One region of the Pseudoalteromonas sp. MTN2-4 genome, then DNA from elsewhere that is predicted to be linked to it. Evidence: riboswitches for the same ligand, from Rfam matches in the RefSeq annotation. Region 1 holds a riboswitch; the other holds the start of a gene.
What was found. Region 1 has a riboswitch for lysine ahead of dapA (4-hydroxy-tetrahydrodipicolinate synthase). Riboswitches for the same ligand answer to the same signal wherever they lie in the genome.
Positions count from the first base shown of each region.

Region 1 (7,758 bases):
AAAATACTTCTGGCTCGTAATTGGTTTCACGGAAAGGTGAGGAGATGTCTTTATTATAAAATTGCCAATAAGATTTCAATGTAAAGGCGGTATAAATAGCCTGATCTGGGTCCGAAAATCCGGTATAAACCGGTACTTTTAATGATAACTGATATTTCACTTCAAAGTTATCAAGCGATTCGCCCTCTTGCTCGGTGATCGCCTTGAGGCCGTCGAAGGGGCGGTTATTTGGATTGCGCATGTAAGACACAGGTAAAATATAGTTGCGGTTATGCGGTGTCAGTACATTACGGTTTTTTTGCGTAACGCGCTCTCTTGCCATTCGTTTATCGAGAGAGCTAAAAGGCTTGTTTGCTAGCTGACTACACTTTTCGCGAACATCAGCGACTTTGGTGTCACCGTCGGCCGAAATTAACTCGTTGAGTACGCATTGCTTAACGAGATCGAGCTTGTCTTCTTGTTGAGCGTAGCTAGTCGGAGAAAATAAGAAACATAAACCAAAAGTGGCAAGAACATATTTGATCATAAGTGCAATTTGCTTGTGAGAGGGTGGCACAAATTATACACAATAATCACAATAAAAAAGTAGTAAAAAGGCGGGCGGCAAAAGCCGCCATACCTTAGTAAGCGACACTCAATAAAAGGTGCTTACTCTCACGCAATAAGGTGAAGCCTTACAGCTCGAAATAGTTTGTGAAGAACTTATAGAGTTCAGTGCCTTGATTCACGCTGGCCGAAGCAAAATGCAAAATAGTGATGGCATCTGTATCTAACGTGATTTCATGTAATGGCTTTTCTGATAAGTATTGTTCCATGCGTAAAATCTTCGCAATGGTGTCACCGGCTTTTATATGACTGCCTAGTTCGGCGTTGTACTCGACCATGCCACCCATAGGGGCATAAAACGCCAAATAGTCATCAAGCATACAGGCATAGCGGGTAATAGGCTTAGGCGTAAACTCAGCATCGATAAACGCTTGCTTGTGGTTTAGGTAACTTAAGATACTTTCGGCATCGAGTTTCGCCTCGGTTAGATCGATTTTCTCTTGTGAGCCAAGTTCAACGGTGAAAGCTTCAACCCATACAGGAATATTGCGACCTTGCGCTTTGTAGGCTTCGCTTAATTGCCACCAAGGGCAAAAAGTCGCTTCGTCCATCGCGCCATCAAATTCATTGGGGATCAACAGCACGTGTTTAATGTCAAAGTAGCTCGCACTGGCTTTCGCATATTCCGGACAGTACAAATGCTTTGCTGAGATCGGACCGGTATGAAGATCTAACACTATGTCAGCTTCATGCGCTAAACGCTGCAAGGTCACAGCGATCCGTTTGCCGGTATTCACGCGATAAGCGGGTTGATCTAGAAATGCTTGGGTCTGATCAACAAGCAGAGCGCGGAACTTTGCTTTGATCTCATCTTCTGGCGCATCTAAATGTTCGCTTACAAATGACTCGATCAACTTGCTGTGATCGTGATACATGCGGTTCCAGTTGGTGCCGGTGATCGGATCAAAACGACCTAAAGTAAACTCCCCCGACTTTTGATTACAACCGATCGGATTCGCATAAGGCACTAAGGTGATGTCTGAAGCCAGTGTTTGTGTTTTTAGCTGCTCAAGCAATTGGTAAATAACCGCATTACCTTGCACTTCTGCGCCATGCATATTGGCTTGAATATACACTTTAGGGCCGCTGCCATTGCCTTGTAAACGATACACAGGAATGGTTAAAGGTAAGCCATTGGCGATTTCACCAACTTGAATATGTTCTTGAGTAATTGTATTCATGGGAGCACCTACACTAAATAACTTGCGGCGTTTTGGCTTTCACGCACGCAGACAACTTGGCCTTGCTCAATCACGTATTCAGCAGGCAATTCATGACATAAAAAGAACGGCATACTTTCGGTATACCCATAAGCACCACATTGACTGAATACCACCCAGTCGTGCTCGTTAATATCTTCAGGTAGTGAGTGCTTACCCAAGCTGTCGAGTGCGGTACACAATGGACCATGTACTAGGAAGTCTTGTGATGGTGCGCTAGATTGGCGTAATAATTCACCCGGAAAAGCTTGGTTTGTCACAGCAGGGCGTAATACGTGATTAATACCACCTGCGACGATAAGCTGGTGCTCACCATAGTTAAGCTTTTGCTCAACCACAGGGTTTACATAATGGCCGATTTCACCTACCGCATAACGGCCTAGCTCCATCCACAGTTCTTCAACCCCAGCCGCGGCTTTAATGGTTGCCAGTGCATCGACTAATTTAGGCCAAGCGAGGCGATCAGCATCGGTAGTGTAAGGAATACCTAAACCGCCACCTAAATCTAAAATTTGGCATGTAAATCCGAGTTGCGCTGCCAAATCGGTCAGTGGCGCGACCATTTGCGACCACAGCTCTGCCAGTTTTTCGGTGCTAAGCATATTGCCCCATTGGAAAATATGCAGGCCAACAAAGTTAAGTGCAGGATAGTCTTGAATACTCAGCTGTTGCCACTCTTCAAGCCCTAAACCAAATGGTGTTAAGCTGTCACCACCAAGTGGGTTCTTTTCGCCATCGGGCCAGCGCAATTGCACACGCAGTAGAATGCGCAACTGCACCTGATGTTCTGTCGCAGCTTGGTTTAACCAAGCTACTTGATTTAAGCTTTCTGCCACAAAAGTGCGTACACCTTGTGACAAAAAGTGTTGGATCTGCTTTTTAGATTTAGCAGGTCCGGTGTTGAGCACACGGTTAGCAGCCACGCCTTGACGCAATACTTGGTCAAGTTCGCCACTGCTTGCTACGTCAAAGTCGAAGCCCGCTTTATCTAAAGTTTGGATCACCTTAGAAAGTGGATTGGCTTTAACTGCATACCATAACTTCACCACAGATTGCTCTGTCAGTGGTTTCAAATGCGCGTATAACGCATCTAGGTCATAGACAAAAAACGGTGTGTCGTTCTGCTCACTGATCGCAGTGATATGCTGACGTAGCTGTGTGCTCAAAAAGCTCATTAGCGTAATACCTCTTCAAGGATTAAAGACGCATCGCTTTGCTCATCGCGGTATTTAACAATTAAAGCACATGACATGCTTAAGCCCTGCTCGCGGCCCCATGCACTTGAAGACGGACGAGAGCCCGGAATAACAATCGCATTCTCAGGAATTGGCTCGCCTTTTTCTAAGACGCGCTCGTTCACACAGTCGTAAACAGGAATGGTTGCAGATAAACGGACACCTGGTGCAAGTACAGCCCCTTTCTTAACAACCACACCTTCAACGATCACACAACCAGCGCCGATGAACGCATCATCTTCGATCACAACTGGGCTAGCGCCAACAGGCTCTAATACACCACCTAGTTGCACAGCTGCACTTAGGTGAACGTTTTTACCTACTTGTGCACATGAGCCAACTAGCGCATGGCTGTCTACCATAGTACCTTCATCGATGAATGCACCTATGTTTACATACGCTGGTGGCATAATGATGGTGCCTGAGGCCACATAGGCGCCGCGACGTACACTTGAGCCACCTGGTACCATACGTACGTTTTGTTCTGCATTGAAACCTTGTGGTGCTAAGTTGTCTTTATCTACAAAGCCACCTGGGAACTCAACGTTCGTGCCGTTTCTGAATGCTTCTAAAATGCCTTGTTTTACTTCCACGTTGGCGTGCCAGTTGCCTTGCTCGTCTTGAGTTGCCGCACGTACGCTACCGTTTTCTAAATTGTTTAATAGTTCTAACCAGCTCATGTTTTACTGCCTTAATTCCAAGATAAAATTGTGTCGTTTGCACGCTCAATCGCTGCATTACATTGCAGTTCTAGGTGCGTAAGAGGAGGACGAAGATTCGGTGTTGCCAGAGTTCCCTGTTGGTGCATGAGCACTTTCACAGGAATTGGGTTGGCGACACTAAACAAGCTATTTACAGCTTGCGTCCAGGTGGTGAATAAGTTCGGATAAGTACCTGCTAAAGCGCGACGCACAAACTCAGCGGTTTGCTCTGGCCAAGCATTGGCTGCAACAGAGACAAGGCCTTTTGCGCCTGCCTGAGCAAAGTAGGGGATCAACCCATCGTCGCCGCTATAAATAGCCAGTTCAGGTGCAGCTTCACGGAATTGCTCAAATTTACTGATGTCACCGCTGGCTTCTTTTAACGCCCATAAGTTGTCGTGGTGTGCAAGATTCTTTAGTACTTGTGGTGACACTTCGACGGCACTGCGACCCGGTACGTTGTAAAGCATACAAGGTAAGTCAGTGGCGTTAAGTAATGCATCAAACCACTGAGTCTGACCAATTACACCCGGCTTAGCATAAAGCGGTGAACCAAGTAGGTAAGCGTGAATAGGGTGCTGATTGCAAAACTCAACCCAAGCTAATTGTTCTTGTAAGTTGATACCACCTACCGCGACCATAAGGGGGACGTTAGGGGTCAAGTTACAAACAAATTCAACAATCGCTTGTTGTTCAGGCAGGGTAAGGGCTAAGCCTTCACCTGTGCTACCAAGCAACAAAATGCCATTGCCAGCGTGTTCTTGCTGACGAACGAGTGTTGTGAGTGTGTCAAAGTCAACTTGGTCTTGCGCGTCAAAAGGCGTCACCAAAGCTGTCCATAAAGGATAGTTGGATAAATCGTATTGTGATTTCATCTCTACCGAACTTATAGCATGTTCGGAGTAAGGAGGGTGTCCATACTTCGAACAATTAAAATTCGAAGAGCAATGGACTTAAAAAAGATAAGGCAAACTGGCCTTATTTATTCTAAGACCAGAAGCTCTCCACCAAAATTCTTGCGCCTTGCGCAATTGGTGACAGTCGCTGGGATTCAGCCCAGTCGCCCGAAGTAAACGTCTAGCAAATACGCTTGCTTCTCGGCGTTAATTCCCCTCGCTACGGCATCAATGGAGTTTGCTCTCCTCAACCGCGCTACCTGAATAACGCACCTCTTCCAGCCCTGGCAGCCGAGTCAATGCTCCACTGCGCTCAAATAGGGTGAGGCGGCATTGAAACATTTTAGCCGTCTAGGTGTCAAGTATCTTCGTTATAATCAACGTTTGTTTGATTTTTAAGTGTAATTGTTACATTTATTTTAATTTTGTTGTAAAATTATTAGTTGGTTATTCAATAAGGAAAGGAAATATGACCAGTAAATTACTTATATCAACTCTATTGTTTATATCGTTTTTATCATTCGGTAAAGATAAACTAGAAGTCATAGGGTGTTGGGACACGGGCTCGGCCTTATGCAGTCAAGTTAGCAAGCAACGTGAATATAGTCGCTTTTTAGCACAAACTGACGCATCAGAGGCGCTGTCAGACAGTGACAGTGCCATACTCAACTATGTAATCCAATCTGACACCAGCAATACGGTGACGCATTTTAAATTTCACGTATATAAAGACCAAGAATGGGCAGAAGGCCCAGATGGTCATGATATGTTCTATCCGGTAACGCGTATACGCATGATAAGTGAGACTGGCATTTATGGTGCCGCAAAGGCAGACATAGAGCGTGCCGTTTCACCTAGGGTGGCAACCGAGCAATTTATAGAAAAATACGGCAACAAAGGGGCTGTTAATGGTTCGGGAAGTGAGGTTATTAGAGACTCCAATGGGTATATAGATTATGACTCTGCTTGCGGGCCGACAGGTATTCATGTGTTAGCGCGAGAGGCTTGGAACATGAGGCAAAATTGCCATGATTTTATGGTCAGTATTGGTATGTTCTCGGGAGTAAAAGAGATCGAGTTGCTAATTTCTACCACAGAATCGATAGCAGGCAATGTAGAGTCAGGTATTGAAGGGATTATTAGTGCTGGTCTTGAGGCGAAAGTAGATTATACACAAGCCCAAAAAGTGACTATTAGGGCAAACCGACCGCTTCACTTTAACACTCCTGATGGGTACAAAATCATACTTTTCCCTAACCCCAACGGAGAAGCTGAGGTTGTTTCGTTTTATCTACCCAATGGCATTAAAATCCCTGTAGACCCAGACGGTAGCGTTAAGTTAAAAGAGGCGGCCGAAGAGCTGTTAAGTGGCAAGTACAATGTAACCAAAGATAACCTGATTTTTATTCAGCTGATGAATAAAAGAATGAATCACCTTGCATTAAGAAGACTAGAAGCGCTATTAAATGCCGGGTTGCAATGTGATAGATGCACAGTGACCATAGTTGATGAGATGACAGAATAAACGAAATAAGAGTATTTAGGAAAAGGCTTTTATAGCCTTTAACAAAAAGCCCGGTGCAAGGCCGGGCTGAGGATAAAGGAAATGATCAAGCAATTACTTATATCAACTCTATTGTTTATATCGTTTTTATCATTCGGTAAAGATAAGTTAGAAGTCATAGGGTGTTGGGACACGGGCTCGGCCTTATGCAGTCAAGTTAGCAAGCAACGTGAATATAGTCGTTTTTTAGCAGAAAATGATGCGCCAGAAGCGCTGTTAGACAGTGACAGTGCCATACTCAACTATGTCATTCAATCTGACACCAGCAACACGGTCACGCATTTTAAATACGAAGTTTATAAAGACCAAGAGTGGGCTGAAGGCCCTGATGGCCAAGATATATTGCATCCGGTAACGCGTATACGCTTTATAAGTGAGACAGGCATCCATGGTGCAGCAAGGGCAGACATAGAGCGTGCCGTTTCACCTAGGGTGTCAACCGAGCAATTTATAGAAAAATACAGCAACAAAGAGGCTGTGCAAGAGTACCGCAACCGTGCTCTCAATGACTTGGGGAGTGAAGTTATTGTAGATGAATGGGGTTACATTGATTATGACACTACTTGCGGTCAAGAAGGTGCTCCACTGGAGCGAGAACCATCAAAGATGAGGCAGCATTGCAATGATTTTGTGGCCAAAGTAAACCGACCGCTTCGTTTTAACACTCCTGATGGGTACAAAATCATATTTTTCCCTAACCCCAACGGAGCAGTTGAGGTTGTTGAGTTTAGACTACCCAATGGCATTGTAATCCCCGTAGACTCAGATGGTAATGTTAAGCTTAAAGAGGCGGCTGAAGAGCTGTTAAGTGGCAGGTATACTGTGACCAAAGATAACCTGATTTTTATTCAGCTGATGAATAAAAGAATGAATCACCTTGCATTAAGAAGACTAGAAGCGCTATTAAATGCCGGGTTGCAATGTGATAGATGCACAGTGACCATAGTTGATGAGATGACAGAATAAACGAAATAAGAGTATTTAGGAAAAGGCTTTTATAGCCTTTAACAAAAAGCCCGGTGCAAGGCCGGGCTGAGGATAAAGGAAATGATCAAGCAATTACTTATATCAACTCTATTGTTTATATCGTTTTTATCATTCGGTAAAGATAAGTTAGAAGTCATAGGGTGTTGGGACACGGGCTCGGCCTTATGCAGTCAAGTTAGCAAGCAACGTGAATATAGTCGTTTTTTAGCAGAAAATGATGCGCCAGAAGCGCTGTTAGACAGTGACAGTGCCATACTCAACTATGTTATTCAATCTGACACCAGCAACACGGTCACGCATTTTAAATTTCACGTATATAAAGACCAAGAATGGGCAGAAGGCCCAGATGGCCAAGATATATTGCATCCGGTAACGCGTATACGCTTTATAAGTGAGACAGGCATCCATGGTGCAGCAAAGGCAGATATAGAGCGTGCCGTTTCACCTAGGGTAGCAACCGAGCAATTTATAGAAAAATACAGCAACAAAGAAGTTGTGCAAGAGTACCGCAACCGTGCTCTCAATGACTTGGGGAGTGAAGTTATTGTA
Region 1 is NZ_BTGK01000005.1:53,910-61,667, reverse strand. It holds gene ACGHEH_RS13235 (phospholipase A) at 1-526, opposite strand, end outside; gene ACGHEH_RS13230 (succinylglutamate desuccinylase/aspartoacylase family protein) at 675-1,787, opposite strand; gene ACGHEH_RS13225 (PLP-dependent decarboxylase) at 1,796-3,001, opposite strand; gene ACGHEH_RS13220 (2,3,4,5-tetrahydropyridine-2,6-dicarboxylate N-succinyltransferase) at 3,001-3,741, opposite strand; gene dapA (4-hydroxy-tetrahydrodipicolinate synthase) at 3,753-4,637, opposite strand; lysine riboswitch at 4,752-4,944, opposite strand; gene ACGHEH_RS13210 (hypothetical protein) at 5,128-6,183, shown strand; gene ACGHEH_RS13205 (hypothetical protein) at 6,265-7,188, shown strand; gene ACGHEH_RS13200 (hypothetical protein) at 7,270-7,758, shown strand, end outside.

Region 2 (7,758 bases), on a different contig from region 1:
TTGACTGATCCCTTTGTTAAAGCTGTTCATTTCACGACGTAAACGATCTAAATCTTCACGAAGGCCTTTAATGGTTGCAGCAACCTCAGTCAGGGCAACACGTGCTTGTTTCTCAACCGCGTCACGTTCATTGTCAATATTATGATATGCGCTGATAAGTTTCTGATACTTAGTAAATTCATCGGATTCATTATCAAACTTAGTGATACCCGCATTGTAAATATGCAAATAGGTATTACGCACGTTGACAGCTAGGTTACGCAGCTCATGGCAATCTTTATTGAACTGATGGATCACATCAGCCAAGTTATCGAAATCGAGATTTATCTCAACAGGGTAAGGCGTTTGTTGCGCGCTCACTATGTCTAGTGTGTGATCAATACGCTCAGATTTAACCTGTTTTAATCGGTCCCCTTGACGTTTAATTAAGTCTTGCTTCGATAAGATAATTGAACGCCTATCTGAGATTGAGCTGGCGTTGCGTTGAATATCTTGAAGGTAGCTGTCTACTTGCTCTCGCTCAGCATCTAATTGCTCTTTGAGAAGTGATTGTGCTTCAACAGATTGCAGCATGGTTTGGTATTGTTCAAAGCGTTTAAGTGTTGCTTCTAGCGCCATTAGTTCGTCATATAAGGCATCACGCTCTTGCTGCTTTTGTACAACGTTTGCTGCAACTTCACGCTGTTGTTTGAGCTCGACTAACGATTGCTGTAAAGACTCTAACTGCGCTTTTAATTGCGCTTTGTTCTCGCCACTTTGCATTTGCACAGGGCTGAGCTTTTTAAGCTTAATGGTTGCACCAGGCAGTTTTAATTCACCACCTTTTACGCTGTTAGATAAGTTGGCTAAGAACTCACCGAAGGCGTCTTCGTCATGAATGTCAACTTCACCTTGGCTAGTCGTCGCAAAGCTCAGAATATCTGGATTCAAAATACGAGAAATTTCTTCTACTTCTTTTAAAGACAGATCTTCACGCATACGAGTAAACAAATTGAACTCAAGGTTTTTAAGTTGCAGCTTCAGACTCTTGATCTGCTTGTTGTTCTCGTTAATACGATAATCAAGGGTATGTAAGCTTTGCCCTTGAGCGCTATTAATAGAAAACGACAACTGCTCGTATTCTTTTTTAAGTAATTGCAGATTGGTTTTTAAGGTCGCGTGATTGGTTAATTCAAACTCAGTTTTAAGGGCCGAGTAGTCAATAAACCACTGCTCAATTTGTGCTTGGCGGCGGGCAATGTCGCCTGACTGTTGTAAGTAAAGTTGTTGTTTTTGTTCGAAGTCGTGTTTTTCTTGCTCTATGTCTTCTAGTTGAGCTTCAAGCTCACTCATTTGTGATTCTTGATAATCGGCAAATTCAACCAGTGACATATCAATTTTAGGGGCGTAGGCGGCAAGTTTACCTTTTATACCGCTCTCGCTATCTAGCATTTGTTCAAGGGCTGCAATGGGCTCTTGCATTGACTCAAGGGCAGCAAGTTCGCGACGAGAGTGGTTTACTTTATCAAAAGCGCGACGCCATACTTCATAAAAATCGACTTTTGAGTTTGACATATGACGTTCAAATACACGCAGCATAAAGCGTTTTACGTCTTGAGCACCTAACTTATGCAAGTTCAAAATTCGTCTGAAAATCTCTTTATAAATAGACGCATCCTGCACGTTATTTAATGGGATCATTTTCAAGTTAATATCACCATCAAATTGCGTTGCGCCACCAATGAGTAGGGCATTTAGCTCTTGTGCTTTTAACTCGACCGCTTTTTTGCCTTTGCTCTCAAGGTGATTGAACAGCTTGGTATATTTAATAATACTTTTGTCTTGCGTGAAGTCGTTTAAATCTAGCTTACCCGGGTAGCAGAAAAACTGGTGGGCATAACCTGCAATCTTGCCTAAACCTGCAACACCGATGACGACATCACCGTGGGGTAGATTGGCTTCAAGTAAAATGTAACTTTGATCGCTTGAGAAGTAGAATTTACGTGTTTCTTCTAAATCGTGACCATCCCATTCAGTTAAACGCAGGTCGTTGATCAACGGAAATTGCAGCGCATTAATCACCGAGCTTTTACCAGTATTGTTCGGCGCACAAATAGAGGCACTCTTATTTAGCGGGATCACACATTTTGCATAGCCCGCCGTATTTAACAGTGCAAGCTTACTTAATCCATATAACTTACTCATACTTCTTCCTCGAGTTCGTCAAAGTTATTATCATTTACTTCCATTAATGCATCTATATATCTATAAACTGGCGCGAGTAATATAAAGCCTTGCTCAACTTCTTTAGCCAGCCCTAAGCGCACCATGCGTAAATACACGTCTTTGCGAAGTTCTGAGCCTGAAAAAATTTCGAGCTGGTCAAACAGATGTTTATTCATTTGTACCAACGTTTGCATTAGCTCTAAGTCGCCGATGTTATTAAATAGGGCACGAAGGGGATCTTTACCTTGGTTAGCATAATGCTCGATAAGAATATAGATAGTTAATGCAATGGCACGAGAAATCTTCCCCATGTTTGGAGTGCTCTCGTCACTACCTAAATAGTAAAAGCCTCGGGGATCATGAATAAGGTCATGGCCTAGCGCAGTAAATAAGGCTTGGTAAGCATCAATGTTTTGGTCTAGTTGCTGCCATAAGGTGGTGTCTTGCTCGCTGATGTGATACCCGCTAACCAATTTTTTATTGATGGCTTGTAATTCTGATAAATCAGTTAAATTAATGTTTGTCATTCTTTTGTTCTTGCTTGTTGGCGGCATTAAATGGATACAGTTTGAATGTCTGTCCCGAAATAGAAACGCTTGTACGCTGTTCGTCCTGTTGTAATTCGAGATCTGTATCGTTGATTAACTTTTGATATAAAAACAGCATTTCATCGGCTTCGAGATCTGGGTACTGTTCAGATAAGAAACCTAAAATCGCCGTTCGTTTTTTGCCTGTTTTTGCGAAAGTTGTTCTTACATTATTGTAATCTGGAATATTTGGGCTTTGATAGGCTGGTACGTCGGTTTGATCAGGGAGTTCGTATTCGTCATGCTCAAATTCTACTAGGCTTGCCATATAGGCAACCATGTGGCGTTGTTGGCCTAATGAAAAACGTTGAATATCAGAGACAAACTCAGGCTGTACGGCACTAATTGTTCGATCAACGCCGTTTTTACGAATAAGACCTAGAACTTTAGATGCCTGACGGGTAATCAGGTTGTTACGTCTTAGTTCTTCTCGCAATGGCATCAGCATATCAGCACTCTTACGCAGACTTTCTCGACCAACTAGGTGCATATCAAGAATACGAGTACGAAGTTGTTCTAGCATGCGCTTATCAACACTTCCACGGCCAAAGAGTTCAATGTGTTCTATCTGAGCACTAATTTGCATTTCTATGCGGTTAAAGCAGCGATGAAAGTCACCTCGAATATCGACCATTTCCAGCATAGGCTCAATATATTCGTCGAATGCCTCTATCACGGCTTTATAACGTTTTTGAAGTGAAACATGGCTAGTATCAGACTTTGCTTGCTCTACAATGTTAAAGATGGCGTTTTCATTGTGTTTAAACAGCTTGACGATTTTACGCACTCGCTCGTCCATAATGCGGCTAAAGCGACGTAACTCAGTAAAGTCTCCATCTTCACCGGATTGTGCTAGGCGGTTACCGAGTCGTTCCAGATCAGTAACCAAAACCGTTATTTCTGCAGCGAGTCCTAAGTCTTCTTCTTGCAATAAAAAACTGATGAACTCTGCAATCGCTCTGTTGATTTCTAATTGTGACGATTTAGCCAGTGGTATGATTATTTCCTGATTTAATAATTTATTAGTTTCCTTGAATATTTTGTCACTTTTCCAATGAGGATTTTTGTTTTTTATGATGTTTTGAACGTCTTTGATGCTGAAATCAGTCATTTTGAAACGTTTAAACAAAAGCTCAATGGCAGACCAGTGTTCAGTGAGCGTATTTAAAACTTTATTCGCTGGGATCATATTTTTCCACTTTGTGTCTTTTTTGTGAAAAAAGACCGTATTTTATACTTATATTGATAGCTTACATATACCTATAATGCTAGAATCTGCGCCGACTTACGTTACCCACCATTTTTGTTAATTTTTAAACACAGGTTGTTTACGCATTATGGTTACTACTATAATCCTAACACTGATAGCGATAGCTTTTGTGCTCATCGTTATAGAGGATATAATCCATGTAAACAAGGCCAAAACTACACTTTTTTTTGGTACTTTATGTTGGATTATCGCCTTTATCTCTCCGATACATGGTCAAAGCCCAGAAAATGTGCAACATGAGCTAAACCACAACATATTAGAGATAGCAACCTTGTGGCTATTTTTAATGGCCACCATGACTTTCGTTGCTTATCTAAACTCTAAAGGCTTTATACAAAATATCGTGCACCGTGTCATGCCATCACAAATCAGCGAACGTAAACTCATGTTCCTGGTTGGCATTGCCGCTTTTGTATTTTCGTCAATTTCAGACAATATTACAGCAACGCTCATTTCATTAGCTGTTGTTATGTCGCTGAAATTAGACCCAAAGAAGCTTATTAAATATGCAACTTTAATCATATTTAGTGTCAACTCAGGAGGAGTATCATTGATCACAGGCGATGTGACAACACTTATGATATTTCTTGCCGATAAAGTAACCATTCCAGACTTATTATTGCTCGTGACTCCAGCGATTGTGAGCGTAGTCGTGTTGGCTACATTGCTGTCTTTTGGCATGAATGAAACGATTGTGTTTGAAAAAGAACAAACACGTCGGATTGAGAAAACGGATGTAACAATAGCGTGTATTTTTGCATTAACGGTCTTTTCAACTTTATTCTTGAGTGTTGAGTATCAAGTGCCACCTTTATTAACCATGTTATTTGGCTTGTCTCTGATGTTCTTAGTTGCTCAGTTCTTAATGCGTAAAAAAGACGTAAACCGTAAAATTATTGACTACATTCGCGAGATAGAATACGACACGCTGCTGTTCTTCGTTGGTATTTTACTTGTGGTAGGTGCACTAAAAGAAGTGGGTTTCTTAGTTAAATTCACTCAGTTGTATGATTACCTTAAACCCGAGTATGCGAATTATATTGTTGGTATTATGTCTGCAGCAGTAGATAACGTGCCTTTAACTGCGGCACTTTTAAAAGCTGATATCACTATGTCTACACAGCAGTGGCTAATGTTTACCTATGCAACGGGGGTTGGTGGTTCAATGCTAATCATCGGCTCTGCCGCAGGCATTATTGCAATGAACAAGGTTAAAGCTCTTACATTTGTTAGCTACTTACGTATGTTCTTTTATCTACTTATAGCTTATTCAGTAGGTTATGTAGGTGCTTATTACGCAGGCATGATGATTTAGAAGCTTTAAGTACAAATTAGTTAAAACAGTACTTGACACCTAGACGTCTAAAAGTTACTTTTTAAAAACCCGCACAAACTTGCGTTTGTGCGGGTTTTATTTTGCCTAAGTTCAGCTTAGATTACGCAAAATAAACAGAAGAGGCGCGAAACTTAGGTAGCTGGTTTGAGGTGACGTATACCGATGACAGTCAGTGAGGGAAGTGTTCGCCGAGAAGAATTTCAGTACGTCGCTGTTATTTTTCGGTTTACGAGGCTGAATCCTCGGAACTGTCACCGATTTATGGTGGAGAGCTTCTGGCAATGAGCATATCAAATCTATCCGTATATTCTTGCCGAGTTCTCCTTATTGATGTTGAACACACAGTGTTCATAAAGGAGATAAAATGACTTCCCAGTTCACAGTTGCTAAGTTTGGTGGTACAAGTGTCGCCAATTTTGAAGCAATGCATCGCTGTGCACAAATTATTCATGATGATAATCAAGTACGTATTGTAGTAGTGAGTGCCAGTGCAGGTGTTACTAATCACCTAGTGACACTAACTCAGCAAAAAGCTGATTTAGCAGAGCGTAAAACTCTGGTTAAAGCTGTACTTGATATCCAGGACGCCATTTTAGAAAAACTGACACTAGATGCAGACTTAGCAATCGGCTTCTCTCAGACAATTAGCGAGTTTGAACAGCTTGCTGAACTACCTGCGTTAAGTGCACAGCAATGTGATGAAATGCTTAGCTTCGGTGAGCGACTATCCTCTTTTCTATTCACTCAAGTATTACGTAATCAAGGGGTTGCTGCTGATAGGTTTGATGTACGCCAAGTACTTAAAACTGATAACCAGTTTGGGAAAGCGACGCCTGACGTGAGTGCAACTGCAAACGCAGCAGAGCAGCATTTATTGCCACAACTTGCAGACAAAGTATTAGTAACACAAGGTTTTATTGGCAGTGATACGTATGGGCAAACAACCACGCTAGGCAGAGGTGGTTCAGATTACAGCGCCGCATTATTGGCGGAAGCGATAGGTGCACAAAGCGTACAGATATGGACAGATGTTGTAGGCATATTCAGCACAGATCCTCGTTTATGTAAAAAAGCGTCACCGATTGCTCGATTGAGCTTTGATGAAGCGGCTGAAATGGCCACATTCGGTGCAAAGGTATTACACCCAGCAACCATTTTGCCTGCGAGTCGAAGCGGTATAGCGGTCTTTGTTGGTTCTAGTCGCGAACCTCAAGCCGGTGGTACTTGGATTGAAAAAGAAACCGAATCAAAAGCTGGGATCAGAGCTGTAACACAACGAAAGAACCAAATACTGTTGACACTTAAAAGCCCAGAAATGTTGTTGGCGAGTGGTTTTTTGGCACGCATTTTTACCATTTTAAGTAAATATAATATCTCGGTGGATTTGGTCACTACTTCTGAGATCAGTGTTGCCATCACACTTGATAATGCATTGAGTTCATCTAGACCTGAACTTGATCAAGCGTGTTTAGAAGAGTTGAGTGAATTCTGTCATGTAACTGTAGAGACAAATCTGACCTTGGTTGCCCTGATTGGTTCTGAGATCCAGCTTCGTCAACACGAAGTGAATTTTATGAATGTACTTAAAAACTTTAACATTCGATTAATTTGCCATGGTGCAAGTAAACACAATTTGTGCTTTTTAGTTGAACAAAGTGAATCAGATAACGTTGTTCAGTCGATACATGCGCAACTGCTAGAAGCGTGTTAAGAAGGCGTTTCATTGTTAAATTCTATCAAGCGAGCTGAGCATTAATACTCAGCTCGCTTTTTTAATGCAAATTTTTGATAGAAAGTGTCAGTACCATAACTATAAACTCTATGTTATTAAACTCAGTTGCTTCGCAAAGGGTTTTAACTTGCGTATACTCACGTGTCTATAACAAAAACATAAAGATATCAAAATGGCTCAATTGCGTGATGGCTTTCAAAGTCGCCTAGGCTTTGTTTTGGCAGCAGCTGGTGCTGCTGTAGGGCTTGGAAATATTTGGGGCTTTCCTACCCAAGCTGCAAACCATGGTGGTGGTGCATTTTTATTAGTGTACTTTGTGGTTATATTTCTTTTGGCATTACCAGCTTTGTACACTGAGTTGTACATAGGTCACCAAGCACAATCTAATCCAGTTAAAGCACTTAAACAAGCATGGCAGGATAGCAATCCTAAAGTGGGTGCTGCTGCAGGTTATGTTGGCCTATGTGGTGCCATTGTGATGTTAAGTTTTTATTCGATCGTTGCTGGTTGGATGCTGTCCTTTTCACTTGAACCACTTGCAAGGCTATTAGAACTAAATAAACTCGCAGAATTCTTAAAAGGTGACTCAACATTGCGGAATTTCATTTTCACCCCGCTTATGTTGTTG
Region 2 is NZ_BTGK01000003.1:421,803-429,560, reverse strand. It holds gene ACGHEH_RS10750 (ATPase) at 1-2,184, opposite strand, end outside; gene ACGHEH_RS10745 (hypothetical protein) at 2,181-2,732, opposite strand; gene ACGHEH_RS10740 (hypothetical protein) at 2,719-3,981, opposite strand; gene nhaD (sodium:proton antiporter NhaD) at 4,130-5,377, shown strand; lysine riboswitch at 5,508-5,681, shown strand; gene lysC (lysine-sensitive aspartokinase 3) at 5,763-7,109, shown strand; gene ACGHEH_RS10725 (sodium-dependent transporter) at 7,303-7,758, shown strand, end outside.
Region 2: linked by a shared signal. The riboswitch ahead of lysC (lysine-sensitive aspartokinase 3) and the one ahead of dapA (4-hydroxy-tetrahydrodipicolinate synthase) in region 1 are both predicted to bind lysine.